4 regions of the Streptomyces sediminimaris genome follow, and region 2 is predicted to be linked to each of the others. Evidence: riboswitches for the same ligand, from Rfam matches in the RefSeq annotation. Region 2 holds a riboswitch; each other region holds the start of a gene.
The links. Region 2 has a riboswitch for cyclic di-AMP ahead of ACJ9NR_RS18740 (M23 family metallopeptidase). Riboswitches for the same ligand answer to the same signal wherever they lie in the genome.
Positions count from the first base shown of each region.

Region 1: it holds a riboswitch for cyclic di-AMP, as region 2 does, so the genes downstream of both, ACJ9NR_RS32285 (M23 family metallopeptidase) here and ACJ9NR_RS18740 (M23 family metallopeptidase) in region 2, are expected to answer to the same signal.
Region 3: it holds a riboswitch for cyclic di-AMP, as region 2 does, so the genes downstream of both, ACJ9NR_RS24270 (C40 family peptidase) here and ACJ9NR_RS18740 (M23 family metallopeptidase) in region 2, are expected to answer to the same signal.
Region 4: it holds a riboswitch for cyclic di-AMP, as region 2 does, so the genes downstream of both, ACJ9NR_RS04835 (C40 family peptidase) here and ACJ9NR_RS18740 (M23 family metallopeptidase) in region 2, are expected to answer to the same signal.

Region 1 is NZ_JBJWOT010000001.1:7,051,840-7,056,040, forward strand. Features, by position in the region: gene ACJ9NR_RS32280 (alpha-galactosidase) at 1-1,517, shown strand, start outside; cyclic di-AMP (ydaO/yuaA leader) riboswitch at 1,813-1,980, shown strand; gene ACJ9NR_RS32285 (M23 family metallopeptidase) at 1,985-2,905, shown strand; gene ACJ9NR_RS32290 (SGNH/GDSL hydrolase family protein) at 3,186-3,971, shown strand; gene ACJ9NR_RS32295 (TetR/AcrR family transcriptional regulator) at 4,017-4,201, opposite strand, start outside.
Region 2 is NZ_JBJWOT010000001.1:4,060,901-4,065,101, forward strand. Features, by position in the region: gene ACJ9NR_RS18735 (PrsW family intramembrane metalloprotease) at 1-796, shown strand, start outside; gene ACJ9NR_RS18740 (M23 family metallopeptidase) at 888-1,910, opposite strand; cyclic di-AMP (ydaO/yuaA leader) riboswitch at 1,923-2,079, opposite strand; tRNA gene ACJ9NR_RS18745 (tRNA-Met) at 2,436-2,509, opposite strand; gene ACJ9NR_RS18750 (dihydrofolate reductase family protein) at 2,559-3,692, opposite strand; gene ACJ9NR_RS18755 (MarR family winged helix-turn-helix transcriptional regulator) at 3,813-4,201, shown strand, end outside.
Region 3 is NZ_JBJWOT010000001.1:5,186,668-5,190,868, forward strand. Features, by position in the region: gene ACJ9NR_RS24260 (hypothetical protein) at 29-382, shown strand; gene ACJ9NR_RS24265 (tellurite resistance/C4-dicarboxylate transporter family protein) at 360-1,334, opposite strand; gene ACJ9NR_RS24270 (C40 family peptidase) at 1,459-2,634, opposite strand; cyclic di-AMP (ydaO/yuaA leader) riboswitch at 2,643-2,810, opposite strand; gene pcrA (DNA helicase PcrA) at 3,340-4,201, shown strand, end outside.
Region 4 is NZ_JBJWOT010000001.1:1,043,259-1,047,459, forward strand. Features, by position in the region: gene ACJ9NR_RS04820 (hypothetical protein) at 1-139, opposite strand, end outside; gene ACJ9NR_RS04825 (LysR family substrate-binding domain-containing protein) at 393-1,154, opposite strand; gene ACJ9NR_RS04830 (DUF5997 family protein) at 1,260-1,664, shown strand; cyclic di-AMP (ydaO/yuaA leader) riboswitch at 1,898-2,071, shown strand; gene ACJ9NR_RS04835 (C40 family peptidase) at 2,080-3,729, shown strand; gene ACJ9NR_RS04840 (helix-turn-helix transcriptional regulator) at 3,913-4,201, shown strand, end outside.

The DNA of each region.
Region 1 (4,201 bases), 3.0 Mb from region 2:
TCGGCAGCCGACGCGGTCACACCGGGCACCAGCACCTGCCCTGGGTCGCCCTCGACACCGACGCGAGCGAGGAGCGCGGCGAGGTCTACGGCTGCGCGCTCGGCTGGTCGGGCTCGTGGCGGATCGCGGTGGCGCAGCTGCCCGACGCACGCGTGCAGATCACCGGCGGCTCGGGATACGACGACTCCGGGCTGCTGCGCCTGGAGGCGGGGCAGTCCTGGACCACGCCCGTCTTCGCGGGCCTGTGGAGCGAGGGCGGCTTCGGCGGGGCGAGCCGTGCCTGGCACGCCTACCAGCGCGCGTACGTGATCCCGGACGCGCAGCGGGACCGGCCGGTGCTGTTCAACTCCTGGGAGGCCACGGAGTTCGACATCTCCGAGGAGCAGCAGTCGGTGCTCGCCCGGCGGGCCGCCGCGATCGGCGTCGAGCTGTTCGTCGTCGACGACGGCTGGTTCGGCCGGCGCACCAGCGACCGGGCCGGGCTCGGCGACTGGTCGCCCAACCCGGACCGCTTCCCGAAGGGGCTCAGGCCCCTCGCGGAGTACGTGCACGCCCTCGGCATGCAGTTCGGCATCTGGGTGGAGCCCGAGATGGTCAACCCGGACAGCGACCTCTACCGCGAGCATCCGGACTGGGTCCAGTTCCAGCCGGGACGAAAGCGGACGGAGTTCCGCAATCAGCTCGTACTGAACCTGGCCCGCGAGGATGTCCAGGACCACCTGTGGCAGCAGCTCGACGCGCTGCTGTCCAGCGCCCCGATCGACTACGTGAAGTGGGACTTCAACCGCTGCTTCACCGATGCGGGCTGGCCCGGCGAGCCCTACCCGCAGCGGCTGTGGACCGACCATGTCCACGCCCTGTACGGCCTGTTGGACCGGCTGCGCGCGGCCCACCCGGGTGTCGCCTTCGAGTCGTGCTCGGGCGGCGGCGGCCGGATCGACCTCGGGATCATGGGCCGTACGGACCAGGTGTGGACCTCCGACAACACCGACCCGCTCGACCGGCTCGCCATCCAGCACGGCTTCAGCCAGATCCACCCCGCGCGCGTGATGGCGGCCTGGGTCACCGACAGCCCCAACACCCAGCTCAACGGCCGCGTCAGCTCGCTGCGCTTCCGGTTCGTCAGCTCCATGGCCGGAGTGCTCGGCGTCGGCGGCGACCTCACCCGCTGGAGCGAGGAGGAGCTGGCCGAGGCGGGGGAGTGGGTGGCCCTCTACAAGGAGATCCGCCCCCTGGTGCAGCAGGGGGACCTCTACCGGCTGCGGCCGCCCGCGGGCGGGCTGAGCGCGGTGCAGTACGTACGCGGGGACGAGGCGGTCGTCCTGGCCTGGCTGCAGGCGCAGAGCCACGGCGAACCCGTGCCCGCGCTGCGGCTCAGGGGTCTCGATCCGGCCGCTTCGTACGAATGCCTTGAAACGGGTGAAATCCACAGAGGTGCCGTACTGCTCCACCACGGACTGCGCACCGGGCTGCGCGGCGATCTCGACGCGGCCGTCGTCCGTCTGCGCCGCGTGTGAGCGGTGTGTCCGTATTGGTCTTTTCGCTCCAACTCGCTCGTAAATAGGGCCTCCTGGCGGCGCGGTGCGTGAGGAGCGTCATATCCGTGACCGAACGTGGTCCGTCATGTTCACGTAATGGACGCGCCGGACAAGGGAATTCGCCTGCGAAGACAGCCTTCGAATAACGCTGGGTCACCACGGTTTCCCCTCAAGGATCAACAGAATCGCTTTCACGGGGAACCGTCACTTGTCCCTTTGCGTCCTCGTCGCCTACGTTCACCACCGATCCGGACGGACGCCCAATCCTGCCGCCGTCCGGTGCCCGCACAACTCACCCGTGAACGGCAGGAGCGGGGGACCCACAGGAATCACCGCCTGTTCCGGTCTCCGGAACGGCTAGGGGTAAAGCCGCGTCGAACGCGCGGCCGGGCATCTCCAGCCCGCACCCGACAGCTCACCTCGTAGGCGCCGGAGAGGAATTCGTCATGCCCGCGAAGGGTAAGCACCGCCGTCCGAAGTCCCTGCGCTTCACCCGCACCATGGCCGTCGCCGGAACCGGTGGCGCCGCGCTCGCACTCCCGCTGATGGGGGCCACCGGCGCCCACGCCGCCACCGCGGACTCCGTTTCCCAGTCGGTTTCCCAAAAGGCCGTCCAGTCCCTTCCGAGCGCCGGGAAAAAGGCCACGGAGAAGAAGAATGCCGTGGCCGGCAACGGCGTTCGCACCTATTCGGTGCGCGCCGGTGACTGTCTCTCGAAGATCGCCGGCGAGCAGCATGTGGACGGCGGCTGGAAGAAGCTCTACTCGGACAACCGCCGGGCCGTCGGTGACGACCCGTCGTTGATCCACCCCGGCCTGAAGCTCACGCTCGGCAAGAAGGCCGCGCCGAGCGCCGCCCGGTCCTCCACGGCTCCGAAGGCCTCCGCCAAGAAGCCGTCCGCCAAGAAGCCGGCCGGCAGGAAGACCACCGCCACGCAGGCGTCCGAGACCACCGGCAGCGGCTTCACCCTCCCGGTGAACAGCTCCGCCATCGGCACCGGCTACAAGGTGGCCGGCAGCATGTGGTCCAGCGGCTACCACACCGGCGTCGACTTCGTGGTCCCGACCGGCACCACCGTCAGGGCGGTCGGCACCGGCACGGTGGTCTCCGCCGGGTGGGGCGGCGCGTACGGCAACCAGGTCGTCATCAGGCTCGCCGACGGCCACTACGCCCAGTACGGCCACCTGTCCCGGATATCCGTCTCGGCCGGCCAGGCCGTGACCGCCGGCCAGCAGCTAGGCCTCTCCGGTGCGACCGGCAACGTGACCGGCCCGCACCTGCACTTCGAGATCCGCACCACGCCGTACTACGGCTCCGACGTGGACCCGGTCGCCTACCTCCGCTCGAAGGGCGTCACCGTCGGCTGACCCCCCCTGCCACCTCTCCTGACACGCTGCCGAAGGCCGGACCTCGATCCCCGGGTCCGGCCTTCGGTATGTCCGCGCACGGACTCCGCGCACAGACAGGGCAGTTGAGAAGGCAACAGTGCGGTCCGGACGGTTATTCCGAGCTTGGCGAACACTTTAGAAGTGTCTTATCTCACCGCCCGTCAAGCCCTTCCGGCGCTTTCTTACGGTCGCGTAGGTCACATTCAAAGGTGGATCATCGGTCGACGTGGCAGACGATTCGAAGAGTGACAGCAGAGCAGTGATCGGGTCGTACGTCGCGGTGGGGGACAGCTTCACCGAGGGCGTCGGCGATCCCGGCCCCGACGGGGCGTACGTCGGCTGGGCCGACCGTTTCGCCGTGCTCCTCGCGGACCGGCGGCCCGAGGGCGACTTCGGCTACACGAACCTGGCGGTGCGCGGGAAGCTGCTCGACCAGATCGTGGCGGACCAGGTGCCGCAGGCGATCGCCCTCGAGCCGGACCTGGTCTCCTTCTGCGCGGGCGGCAACGACATCATCCGGCCGGGCACCGACCCCGACGAGGTCGCCGAGCGTTTCGAGCGGGCCGTCGCCCGGCTCACCGAGGCCGCGGGAACGGTCATGGTGACGACCGGGTTCGACACCCGCGGCGTTCCCGTGCTCCAGCGCCTGCGCGGCAAGATCGCCACCTACAACGGTCATGTCCGGGCCATCGCGGACCGCTACGGCTGCCCGGTGCTCGACCTGTGGTCCCTCAAGACCGTGCAGGACCGCCGGGCCTGGGACGGCGACCGGCTCCACCTCTCACCCGAAGGGCACACGCGCGTCGCGCTGCGCGCCGGGCAGGTCCTCGGTCTCGACATCCCGGCCGACCCGGACCAGCCCTGGCCGCCGCTGCCGCCGCGCGGCGCCCTGGAGATCCGCCGGGACGACGTGCAGTGGGCGCGCGAGTACCTGGTGCCCTGGATCGGCCGGCGGCTGCGCGGCGAGTCCTCCGGCGATCACGTGACGGCGAAGGGCACGCTGTCCCCGGACGACATCAGGATGCGGATCTCCTCGGTCGCCTGAGGCCTCCGGGTCCGCCGGACGTGGGCCCCCGCCCCGGGCGGGGGCTCAGTGCCCGGACGCCGTCAACGCCGCCCGCTCCATGCCCAGTTCACGTGCCAGCGCGTCGTCCACCCACTCCTGCGCCCGCGCGCGGGAGATCGCGCCGCCGTACGACGTCATCTGCACGGCGAGCCCGTCGAGCAGGGCCGTCAGGCGCAGGGCCGCGCCGTGCGGGTCCGGGCAGCGGAACT
Region 2 (4,201 bases):
GCTCACCGGGGAACGCGGCATCGCCTCCGTCACCGCCGCGACGTTCTTCGTCCGCGTCATCATGTCGCCGTTCGCCCACCCGCTCTTCACCGTCCTGACCGGCATCGGCTTCGGCCTCGCCGCGCTCTCGCCGGAGCGCCGGCGTCTGCGGCGGGTCCTGGTCCCGCTCTCCGGCCTGCTGCTCGCGATGGCCATGCACGCGATCTGGAACGGCTCGTCGACCTTCGGCGAGTACGGGTTCTTCGCCGTCTACGCCGCCTTCATGGTCCCGGCGTTCGGCCTGCTGACCTGGCTGGTGATCTGGACGCGCCAGCGCGAACTGCGCACCGTGCGCGAGGAACTGCCCGCCTACGCCGTCGCCGGCTGGCTCTCCCCCGCCGAACCCTACGTCCTCGGCTCGATGCGGGCCCGCCGGCTGGCCCGCGACTACGCCGCCCACCACGGCGGCCGGCCCGCGGCACGCCAGGTCACCCAGTACGAGGCGTACGCGACCTCACTGGCCTTCCTGCGGCACCGGGGCCGGCGCGGCCGGGCCGGGGAGGACTTCGTCGTCAGGGAACGGGAGTTGCTGTTCGAGCTGTGGCGGCGGCGTGACGTGGCACGTCCGGCGCTGGACTACGCCGCGCGTGCCACGGCGCCCGCGGCACCGGCGGTCGCGCCGCCATGGCCGGCGTACGGGACCTACGGCGCGTACGGCGCGTACGGGACGTACGGGTACCCGGCGACGCCGTACACCGCGTACAAGCCGTACACCGCGTACAAGCCGTACACCCCGTACAACCCGTACCAGTCCTGAGAGCCGGCGCCGGGTCGGGCCGGGCCGGGCCGGGCCGGGGCGACCCCGGTCACCGGGGCGCCGTGGGTCCGTCCTCGGACAGTGGCCTGGCTCAGGGGTTGAGGCCCTTGCCGCGCAGCCAGGTCATCGGGTCGACGGCCTGGGCCTGGCCGTTCGGGTGGACCTCGAGGTGGAGGTGGGGCCCGGTCACGTTGCCCGTGGCGCCGACCCGTCCGATGACCTCGCCCGTGCTGACCTTCTGGCCCACGCTCACGCTGATCGACGACTGGTGGCAGAACCACAGCTCCGTGCCGTCGTCGAGGGTCAGGACCGTGCGGTAGCCGTAGGAGCCGGCCCAGCCGGCCTGGGTGACGGTGCCGCTGTGGACGGCCTTGATGAGCGTGCCCGTGGGAGCGGCGAAGTCGAGGCCCGTGTGGTAGCCGGAGGACCACATGGAGCCGGCCTGCCCGAAGGTGCCGGTGATCGTGTAGGACACGACCGGAAGGCGGTACTCCTTGGCCAGTTCGGCCAGCCGCGCGGCCTCGGCGGCCTTCTTGGCGGCGGCCTCGGCCTTCTCCTTGGCGGCGGCGGCCTTGGCCGCGGCGTCCTTCTCCGCCTTGGCGGCGGCGGCCTCGGCCTGCCGCGCGATGGCGGCCTCGGTGACGGTCTGGGCCTTGCTGTCCACCTGGACCTGCTGGCTCTCGGCCTGCGCCATGATGCGGTCGCGCAGCGCCTCACCGGCGTCCTGGGCGCCCTGCTCGGTCTCCTCGGTGGTCACTCCGACGGTGCTGAGCGCGGTGGCCGAGCCCTTGGCGGCGTCGGAGGAGCCGCCGAACATGTGGCCGACGGAGCCCAGGTCGGGCATGGAGATGGAGACCGGCGGCTTGCCGGTGTTCGCGCTGGCCATGCCGCCCGCGCCGACGGCCGCTATGACGCCGACACCGAGAACCGTGGAGCTGCGGGCGAGCCCGCCGCCACGCTGCTTGGCGACACGGTGCCGGCCGCGAACGGGACGGAGGGACTCCTCGGTGGGGTTCCACTCCTCCCACGGACCCTCCTCGGAGGGACCGGCGAAGCCGAAGGGCTCGGTGCTCGGCACGAACGGTGCTGCCGGGGCAGGCGGGTTGGACGCCACGTGGGCGCGCTCCTTTCCTTCCTTCTCGCCTACCGGGTTAGCTGACGGGTTCGGAGCAGGAAGGTCTCCTACGCGCGTACAGCAGCCGTGGCTTCACGGCGGCATCCACGCGATTCACCCCTGGGTGGTGGTTCCCCGGTTCCCTTGCGGGATTCGGCGCGTGCGCACGGAGCCGCCTCTTGTGACGGCTGGGACGACCGCGCTGCGTTATCGAACGTTAATAGACCCGGGGTACCGATTCCAAGCCGTTCCGCTTGATCATTAACGCTTCTTGGCCCGGACGTAGGGACCAAGAGCGGCAGAAAACGGGCGAGTTGACCTCGCCTCGATCGCTCCGCCCGCCCTGACGGTGTGTCAGTCGTTATGCGGAAAGCGGTCGCCCGGTCACCACACGTCACGGCCTCACGTGACGGCCCCACAGGACGGCCTCACGGGACAGCCTCACGGGACGCCGTTGCGGACAGGAGGCCCCGGGAAACGCTCAGGGCCGAAATCCGTTTCCGGACTTCGGCCCTGAGCCTTGAGTAGCGGGGACAGGATTTGAACCTGCGACCTCTGGGTTATGAGCCCAGCGAGCTACCGAGCTGCTCCACCCCGCGTCGGTGTGTCATCAGCATACGCCATCCGCGGGGCCGTCCACGCCACGGCTCAGAAGCCCGGCAGATGACGGTTCGGCGCCTCGGCCCGCTCCCGGTGCTCTTCGAGTACGACCACCTCGACGCCGCGCGCCGCCAGCAGGCCGCTGCCGTCCGCGCCCGCGACGAAGGTGTCCGGCTCCCGCCACGCCGTGACCACCCGCCGTACGCCCGCGTCGAGGATCAGCCGGGCGCAGGGCTTCGGCCGGGACGCCCGGCGGGTACAGGGCTCCAGGCTGGTGTAGACCGTGGCCGACGCCAGCCTCGGATCGGCCGGGCCGAGCTTGGCCAGGGCCGCCTCCTCGGCGTGCACGACGGGGTCGCCGCCCTCACGGGAGTGGCCGCGGGCGAGTTCCGTGCCGTCGGCGGCGACGATCACCGCGCCCACGCTGAAGGCCGTACGGGAGGGCGGGCACAGGGCCGCGAGCTCGCAGGCGAGGGCCAGCCAGTGGTGGTCGGCGGCGGTGGGCAGCGGGCCGGCGCCGGGGGCGGTGGGCTCGTAGCGCATGAGGACGACGTCCTCGATCCGCCGCGTCTCCGTCAGACGCAGACGCCCGCCCTGGTAGGCGCCGGGGCCGAAGAGGCGGGGCGCTTCCGGGTCGCCGACGAAGAGGGGGGCGAGGACGAGCTGGAGCTCGTCGGCGAGGCCCTGCTGCAGGAGCTGGGTGTGGATCGTGCCGCCGCCCTCGACCATCAGGCGTCGCACGCCCCGTTCGTCGTGCAGGTGCGCGAGGAGCCCGCGCCAGTCGAGGCCGGGGCCGAGCGCGACGACGCCGGCGGCGAGGCCGAGCGCGCGGGCGCGTTCGGCGCCCTTGTCGGTCGTGTACAGGAGCCTGTCGCCGCCGGTGTGCCAGAAAACGGCGTCCGGATCCAGCTCGCCGGAGCCGCTGACGGTCACCTTGAGCGGGTACTCCGACCGCCCCGCCGCGACCCGGGCGGCCCGGCGCCTGGGCGAGTTGACCAGCAGCCGCGGGTTGTCGGCGCGGATGGTCCCGGCGCCGACGAGGATCGCGTCGACCGACGCCCGCACCTCGTCCACACGCTCGAAGTCGGCCGGTCCGGAGAGCAGCAGGCGTTCGGGACCGGTGTCGTCGAGGTAGCCGTCGAGGGAGACGGCGGCGGACAGCAGGACGTAGGGGTACGGCATCGGACGCGCGCTCACTCTCGGCGACGGGCGGGGCAGGCCGGGCGGGCGGACCCGGCGGGCAGACGGTATCGGGCGGGCGGGTGACTTGGTTCAAGTTTTAAGCAAAACTACACTGGCGGCATGACGACTCGCTGGCTCACCTCCGAGGAGCAGCGCGCCTGGCGCGCGTACCTCGCCGCGGCGCACCTCCTGGAGGACGCGATCGACCGGCAGCTCCAGCAGGACGCCGGCATGCCGCACCTGTACTACTCCATCCTGGCCAACCTCTCCGAGGCGCCCGAGCGGCGGCTCAGGATGACCGACCTCGCCGGGAGGACGAAGATCACCCGGAGCCGGCTGACGTACGCCGTGTCCCGGCTGGAGAAGGACGGGCTGGTCCGGCGCGAGAACTGCAAGTGGGACAAGCGGGGCAGCATCGCCGCGCTCACCGACGAGGGTATGGCGGTGCTGGAGCGCGCGGCGCCCGGGCATGTCGAGACGGTGCGCGCCTCGCTCTTCGACCACCTCAG
Region 3 (4,201 bases), 1.1 Mb from region 2:
CATGCGCCCCTGTTTAAGCTCCAGCCCCATGGACGTACTCATCCATCTCTTCGTCGCCCTGCACATCATCGGCATCGCCGCGCTGCTGGGTGGCTTCCTCACCCAGATGAAGGCGATGGGGCAGGGCACGGCCCGCTTCGTCCCCGGCATGCTGCACGGGGCGCTGACGATGCTGGTCACCGGAGCGGTGCTGGTCGGCCTCAACCAGGCCGACGATCATCACGTCAACAACGTCAAGATCGGTATCAAGCTGGCCCTGCTGGTCGTGATCCTCGGCCTGGTCTACGTGAAGCGGGACGACGAGCAGGTGGACAAGGGCCTGTTCGGGCTCGTGGGCCTGCTCACCACGGCGAACATCTTCATCGCGGTGCTGTGGACCTGAGGCCGGCGCGGGCGTCCGCCACGGCCCCCGCGGCGACGGCCGCCCACACCGCCACCGCGATCCAGAGCAGCACCTGCCCGGGTCCCCTCAGCCACGGGGCACCGAGGGAGGTGGTGGCGGACAGCACCGCCACCGCCGTCATCCCCAGCGGGAACACGGTCGACCAGCGGCGCGCGTCGTAGCGCAGCCGGGGCCGGGCCGCCTCGGCGACGAGGAGTACGGCGTACCAGGCCAGGTCGAGCACGAGCAGGGCGGCGGTGACCGTGCGCAGGACGCCGCGGTCGTCGTCGTTCCACAGGTACAGGCGCGCGCTGTCAGCGGCGAGGAGTTTCGATCCGGCGAGCGCCGAGATGGCGAGCGCGCCGCCCGCCACCCAGTGGTCGCCCTGCCCCTCGGCCACCTGCCGCAGCTCGAAACGGGACAGCGCGAAGCCGTAGAGGACGAGGCCGAGCCCGAACAGCACGAGGGCGGCGTGCGCGAGCCACGCGGTCGCCCCGGCCCCGGCGAGCGTGGCGCCGAGCACCGCGAGCCCCTGCGTGGCCACGCAGCACAGGAACACCGAACCCGGCATACGGCGCCGGCAGTTCCGTACGACCTCGACGATCAGCACCGGCCACAGCACGGCCGCCGACGCGAGCAGGGCCTCGGCCAGGACCGGCCGGCCGAGGAGGCTGAACCGGGTGCCGAGCACGGTGGTCGCCGCGACGGCGGTCAGCGACGGCGGCTGCCGCGCGTCCGCCCACCACCGCTCCCGGCCCCGCACCAGACTCATGCCGAAGTTCGCCGCCAGCCCCGCCCAGACGGCGCTCGCCAGGACCAGGGTGATCCACGACAGCACCTCCTGCCCCGTCATACGCAGGCCGACCGACACGATGCCGGTCGCCATCACGGCGGCTCCGGCCGCCGGGGGGCGCCGCGCCCACCAGGCGCGGAAGGAGCTGGGGCCGGACATGGGCTCGATGCTAAGCGCTCCACCGCTCAGTGCCGCGGCACAGGCACGGCACGGGCGCGGCACCGGCGCGGCAGCACATACGAGGTACTTCGCGGCGGGCGGGGAGCGCCCCGCACCTGCCTCATCAGGCCGGGCGCACCACGCTGTGGATGATCGACGAACCGGCGTAGTAGATCGACTCCTCGCGGACGTACGCGCCCGGCTTCGGCGCGTGGATCATCATGCCGTTGCCGATGTAGATGCCGACGTGGCTGATGTCGTCGTAGAAGAAGATCAGGTCGCCCGGCTGGGCGTCGGCGAGGGAGACCGTGGTGCCCGCGTCGACCTGGTCATAGGTGGTGCGCGGCAGGCTGACACCGGCGGCCTTCCAGGCGGCCTGGGTGAGGCCGGAGCAGTCGTAGGAGTCGGGGCCGGTGGCACCCCAGACGTACGGCTTGCCGATCTGCGCGCGGGCGAAGGCGAGCGCCTTCGCCGCCTTGGTGGCGTACGCGGAGTCGCCGGTGGAGGTGGAACCCGAGTCGGTGGAAGAGCCGGCGGTGGAGCCGGACGAGGAACTGCTCGCCGCCGCGGCCTCCTCCTTGGCCTTCTGCGCGGCGGCCTGCTGCCTGGCCAGCTCAGCAGCCTTGCGCGCGGCCTCCTCCTCCTTCTTCCGCTGGATCGCCGCGAGCCGCGCCTTCTCCTCGGCGGTCAGCTTCGACAGCAGCTCGCGCGCGTCGGAGAGCTTCTTCTGCACGGTGGCCTTGGCCGTCCGCAGGTCGCTCTGCGTGTCAGTGAGCGTCCGGAGGTCCTTGGACGCCTCCTGGCGCTTCTTCATCGTCGCGGACTGCTCGGTGAAGTAGTCGTCCACCGCGGACTTCTGCCGGGCGGTCAGCCGGCCCATCAGCTGCGTCTGGTCGAAGTAGTCCTGCGGGGAGTCGGCGAGCAGGAAGGTCGCCGTGTCGGGTGCGGCGGCGCCGGTGCGGTACTGGGCCGCGGCGAAGGTGCCGAGCCGCTCCCGCTCCTCGTTGAGCTTCTGGGCGCGCTTGGCGACGTCGTCGAGGAGGGTGTCGACGCGCTTGCGCTGCGTCGTGGTCTTCTCCTTGGCCGCGTTGTACTTCTCGGTGGCCGATTCCGCCTGGCGGTAGAGGTCGTCGACCTTCTTCTCGACTTCCTCGAGGCTCGGCCTGCCGTCGGTCACGGGGGCGGCGTTGGCCGACTGGGAGAGCAGGGCCACGGAGGTGAGGGCGGCCGTGGCGAGAGCGGGGGTGCGTATGCCTGTGACGCGCGAGGCTGAGGGGCGCGACTTGCGGTGCGACGCCAAGGGAGGCGACTCCTTCCACGTTCCGCCTACCGGGTTAGCTGTCGGGTTCGGGCGGGTGGTTCGGAAGGCTTGCCCTACGGTCCGCTCCCGTGCGGGGTCGGACCGATTCACCCCGGGAACGGTGGGTCCCCGGCTCCGGGCGCGCGGTGGCGCACCGGACTCGGCGGAGGCCGCGCGGCCCGGCGACGTTCGCCGGTGGGGGTCGTACGGCCCGCCCGGAACCGTAGCCAACTCGTGTGGCCGCTGTGAAGGTTGATGTTCGATATGCCCGATACATTTTCGTGACCTTTGGTCAAGGCGCCGAGCGGTGCGGTCGGGCGTGGTGCGGTCTGCGTGGATTCGCGGCTGTTCGGTCACCACGGTTGGGGTCGGGGCTGGGCCCTCGTGGCGCTGGGGCTGAGGCCGGGGCTGGGCCCTCGTGGCGCTGGGGCTGAGGCCGGGGCTGGGCCCTCGTGGCGCTGGGGCTGAGGCCGGGGCTGGGCCCTCGTTGCGCTGGGGCCGGGATCGGGGCCGGGTCTGGTCCTCGTGACGAGAGGCTGGGGCCCGGTCTGGGGTTCGTGACGCCGGAGCCGGAGCCGGAGCCGGAGCCAGAGCCGGGGTCGGGGCCGGAGCCGGGGCCTCGTGACGAGGAGGGACGCCCCCGTTTCGGCGAAGTTCGCGGGGCGGCGGCGGGCTGTCAGTGCGGCGCCCTAGACTCGGAGGGCGATGAGCAGCCTCTTTGACGACAGCTTCCTGGCGGACCTCCAGGCCCCTCGCGGGCACGAGGAGGGGCCCCCGCCGCCGCCCGAGGACGATCACGGACCGGAGCCGGTTCCGGACGATCTGTTCGGTGGGAAGTTCGACGTGCCGCCGGACCGGGACACCCACTACCGTGACGGCGCCCCGCGCCCGGTGCTCGACCCGGCCGCCCTGCTGGACGGGCTGAACGAGAACCAGCGCGCGGCCGTCGTCCACTCCGGCACCCCGCTGCTCATCGTGGCAGGCGCCGGCTCGGGCAAGACCCGTGTGCTCACCCACCGCATCGCCCACCTGCTCGCCGAGCGGCACGTCCACCCGGGCCAGATCCTCGCGATCACCTTCACCAACAAGGCCGCGGGTGAGATGAGGGAGCGCGTCGAGCAGCTCGTCGGCCCGCGCGCGAACGCGATGTGGGTGATGACCTTCCACAGCGCGTGCGTGCGCATCCTGCGCCGGGAGTCGAAGAAGCTCGGCTTCACGTCGTCGTTCTCGATCTACGACGCCGCCGACTCCAAGCGCCTGATGGCCCTGGTCTGCCGCGACCTGGACCTCGACCCCAAGCGGTATCCGCCGAAGTCCTTCAGCGCCAAGATCAGCAACCTGAAGAACGAGCTGATCGACGAGGAGGACTTCGCGGGCCAGGCCGCCGACGGCTTCGAGAAGACCCTCGCGCAGGCCTACGCCATGTACCAGTCACGGCTGCGCGAGGCGAACGCCCTCGACTTCGACGACCTGATCATGACGACCGTCAACCTGCTGCGCGCCTTCCCGGACGTCGCCGAGCACTACCGCCGCCGCTTCCGGCACGTCCTGGTCGACGAGTACCAGG
Region 4 (4,201 bases), 3.0 Mb from region 2:
AGGCGGCCACGAACGCCAGCGTCAGCCCGGACAGCCCGCGCCGCACGAGCTGCCGCACCGGATCGACCACGATGCCGTACCACTCGCCGCGCACCGTGCGCCCGACGAAGGACGCCGACCGCCACAGGGCGGCGCGCAACCGCTCACGTCCCCGGCGGCCGGGCGGAGCGGCCGGTGGTCCGTCGGCGCGCGGTGCGTCGGCGTGCGGCTCGTCCGCGCGAGGCCCGTCGGCGTACGGCTGATCGGTGAGCGGCTCACCGGCAAGCGGCTCGTCGCTGAGCGGCTCCTCCTCGGTGCCGCTCTCACGGCGCTCCCCCATGCGAAGCAAGACTCCCCCTGAGAGGGTGAAGGTGACCCGTACAGCACAGGGGCCACGCCACCCCGCCCGAGGGCTACGCCCGGCGGCGGGGCTTCCTGCGCTTGGCGCCCTTGGAGACGTCGGATTTGCCCCCGAGGTTGCGCGCCGTCGTTTTCGCGCCGGTGGAAGCGCGCCTGTCACCGGCCCGCGCGCCGGTCCTGCCCTTCGGCTCCGGCGCCGCGGCCTTGCGGCCCCGGGAGCTGTTGACCGTGCGCCCGCGGACGATGCCGATGAAGTCCTCGACCAGGTCCGTCGTCGCCTCCTCGGGCCACGCCAGGGCGACACTCGACTGAGGAGCGTCCACGACCGGCCGGTACACCAGGTCCCTGCGGTGGTGCAGGCGCGCCAGCGACTGCGGGACCACCAGCAGGCCCACTCCGGCCGCGACGAGTTCGACGGCGTCCTCCGTGGTGGCGGGACGCTCGACGGCGGGCCGGCCCGGCGGCCGGTCCCAGCCGAGGACGTCGTCCAGCGGGTGGAGGAGGACCTCTTCGGCGAGGTCGTCCACGCTCACCTCGTCCACCGCTGTGATCACGTGATCCCTGGGGATCACGACGACCGTCGTCTCCGTGTAGAGCGGGATGGCGCTGAAGTACGTACGGTCGACCGGCAGCCGCAGGAGTCCGGCGTCGGCGCCGCCGGCACGCAGCAGGCCGGGCGCCTCGGCGGCCGGTACGGCGAGGAGGGCCAGCGGGACGCCGGGCAGGCGCTCGTTCCAGATCCGCACCCACTTCGCGGGCGTCGCCCCCGGGACGTACGCGAGCCGGAACGTGGGAGATGCCTGCGAGCCTGTCACGCCGCAAGGCTACCGGCCCGGGGCGGTGCCGGGTCACCGGCCGTGACCGGTCCCGGGCCGGCGGCCCCGGTCGGGGCCGTCGTGTCCGCTCGATACCCTGACCCCATGACGTCGCACCAGAGCACCCAGACGATGAAGCCCGCGACCGCGGCGAAGAAGCTGGGTGTGTACCTCGAGGCCACCCCCGCCGAGTTCCGGGAGGGTGCCGTCTCGCGGGCCGAGCTCGACCGGTTGCAGGCCGATCCGCCCGCGTGGCTGCGCGAGCTGCGGGCCGACGGTCCGCACCCCCGTCCGGTGGTCGCGGCGAAGCTGGGCGTCTCCATCGCGGGCCTCGCGCGCGGCGGCGTCACCGAGGCGCTCACCACCGAGCAGATCGAGGCCCTGAAGCAGGAGCAGCCCGAGTGGCTGCTGAGGGAGCGCGCGACCCAGGCCGAGGTCCGCAAGGAGGCGGCCCGGATCAAGCAGCGGAACGCGGAGCGCGCGGCGCGGAGCGGGTCCGGCCGCTCCTGACCACCGCCCACCGCCCGGCCCACCGCCCGGCCCCGTGCCCGCCCGCCGGTCCGCCGGCGACGGTCGGTCGCCGTCCGGAGCCGCTGTGTACGGGCGCCCGGCACCTGACGGGACGTCACGACGAAGGTCACAGAAGCGTATCGGACATTCCGCCCCTCAACCTTCACACGAGCCGCACAAGTTGGCTAGTTTGGCGGCAGGCCGCACGAGTTCTTCCGGCGCCCCGCCGGGACGTGCGGCCTCCGCCGAGTCCGGTGCGCCCCCGTGGCAGCCGGAGCCGGGGACCCGACCGAACGATGGGGTGAATCGGCCCGACCGCCCGTCCGGGCAAGGGCCGTAGGGCATGCCTTCCGGATCGACCGCCCGAACCCGACAGCTGACTCGGTAGGCGGAGCACGGAAGGAGTACGGCTCCCATGGCGCCGGAACGATCGTCGCGCTCCCAAGGCTCCGGCCTTCCCGGAATGCGCAACTCCGCTCTCGCCACCGCTGCCCTCACCTCGGTGGCCCTGTTCTCACAGACGGCCGACGCCGCCGCGACGGCGGTGGACGCGGCCCCGAGCAGCGAGGACGTCCGGCAGCGGGTGAGCAGCCTGTACGACCGGGCCGAGAGCGACACCGGCCTGCACAACATCACCCGGGCGCAGTCCGCCTCCCGGGGCCGGGCCCCGGGAGGCGGGGGCCGGACCTCGGACCCCGATCTGGACAACCTCGCCCGGCAGTGGTTCCAGGGGGCGCGTTCGTCCCTGGGCCCGACGGCCCCGGCGATCCTCCCCGCCGACCGGCTGCCGGCCCAGCGCACCGCGGCCCGTCCGAAGGGGCCGGAACGGGCCTCCGGGACGGCGGGCCACGGCGCCGCCCGTGAGCTGGAGGCGGCCGCCCGGCCCGCCCTCGAACTTCCTGCCGGAGGGACCCGGCAGCGTCCCGCGGCGGAGCTGACGGCCGGCCCGACGGCCGCGCTGCCCGCTGTGCCGGCCCAGCGTCAGCAGACCGCGGCCCCGCCCGCGGAGGCGCCGGAGCCCGGGCAGGTGGTGCTGCGCCGCTCCAAGCAGGAGAACCAGCGCAAGATCGCGGCGGCCAGCGACCTGCTGTACCGGCACACCGCCCGGCAGACGTCCGCGGCCCCGCTCGCGGCCGCCCAGCCCCAGGCCCTCACCACGTGGCAGCCCCCGGCGGAGCAGTCCCAGCGCGCGGCGGAGGAGGCGTGGCGGCTGCGGCAGCCGAGCGTCCTCGACACGGGCGTACCCGCCCTCGGCCACTGGGGCGCGCAGCAGCCGGACGTCCCCGGCACCGCGATCCCCGCCGGTGAGGACTGGCGCACGCGGCAGCCGGCCCTGCTCGACACCGGCGCACCCGCCGCCGGGAACTGGGGCGCGCAGCAGCCGGACCTCCCCGGCACCGCGATCCCCGCCGGTGAGGACTGGCGCACGCGGCAGCCGGCCCTGCTCGACACCGGCGCCTCCGACGCCGGGAACTGGGGCGCGCGGCAGCCGGGCGTCGCCGAGACGGGTGTGTCCGCGGCCGAGGAGGCGTGGCGGATGCGGCTGCGGGAGCCCAGTGTCCTGGACACAGGGGTGCCGGCCGTCGAGGACTGGCGCATGCGGCAGCCGAGCGGCCTCGACACGGGCGTACCCGCCCTCGGCCACTGGGGCGCGCGGCAGCCGAGCGTCCTCGACACCGGCGTCCCGGCCGTCGAGGCGCCCGTCGGAACCCAGGCCGACCGGGCCGTCGCCTTCGCCCGCGCGCAGATCGGCAGGCCGTGTCTGTGGGGTGCGGTCGGGCCGGAGTCGTACGACAACGCGGGTCTCACCCAGGCGGCGTGGAAGGCCGCCGGGGTCGCACTGCCGCGCAGCACCTCCGAGCAAGCGGGCACCGGCACGGTGATCCCGCTCGCCGAGTCCCGCCCCGGCGACCTGATCTTCTTCCACGACAACTTCAGCCATGTCGGGCTGTACACGGGCAACGGCATGATGGTCCACGCGCCCGGTCCCGGCTCGGTCATCCGTGAGGAGTCGATCCACAACGCCGGTGAGGCGGCCGTACGGATCGCCGTGCGCCCCGCGTAAGGCGTGCTGCGGGCCGCCGGCCCCCCGCTCCGGCGGCCCGCACGGTGATCGGGCCCGAGATCATCGCGGCGGCCCGGTTGAAGTCTCGGACGGCGTGGGGTATCGCCGGTATGGGCAGAACTGCGTACGCGGCGGACGAGCGGAGAGAACGTGGGACAGGCGCGGGGCTCGGCACACGAGCGCATGCTGTCGGTGGCCGTCGCCGCGCTCAACGAGAGCGAGCCCGAGCGGCTCTGGCCGCTGCTGGCGAGCGCGCTGCCGGGCGTGTGCGGCGGCGAGACCCTGGTCTACAAGCTCGACGACTGGAGCGAGAGCGAGGGCACGGTGGGCATGCCGCCGGCCCTGGCCACGGTGTTCGACGGGCTCGCGGAGGAGGATCTGGGCCTGCTGCGCGCGGGGTACCCGTTCGCCCGGCACTATGCGGCGGGGTCCGGCAGGGAGCCCCTCACCGCGCGCCGGGCCGCCGGTTCCG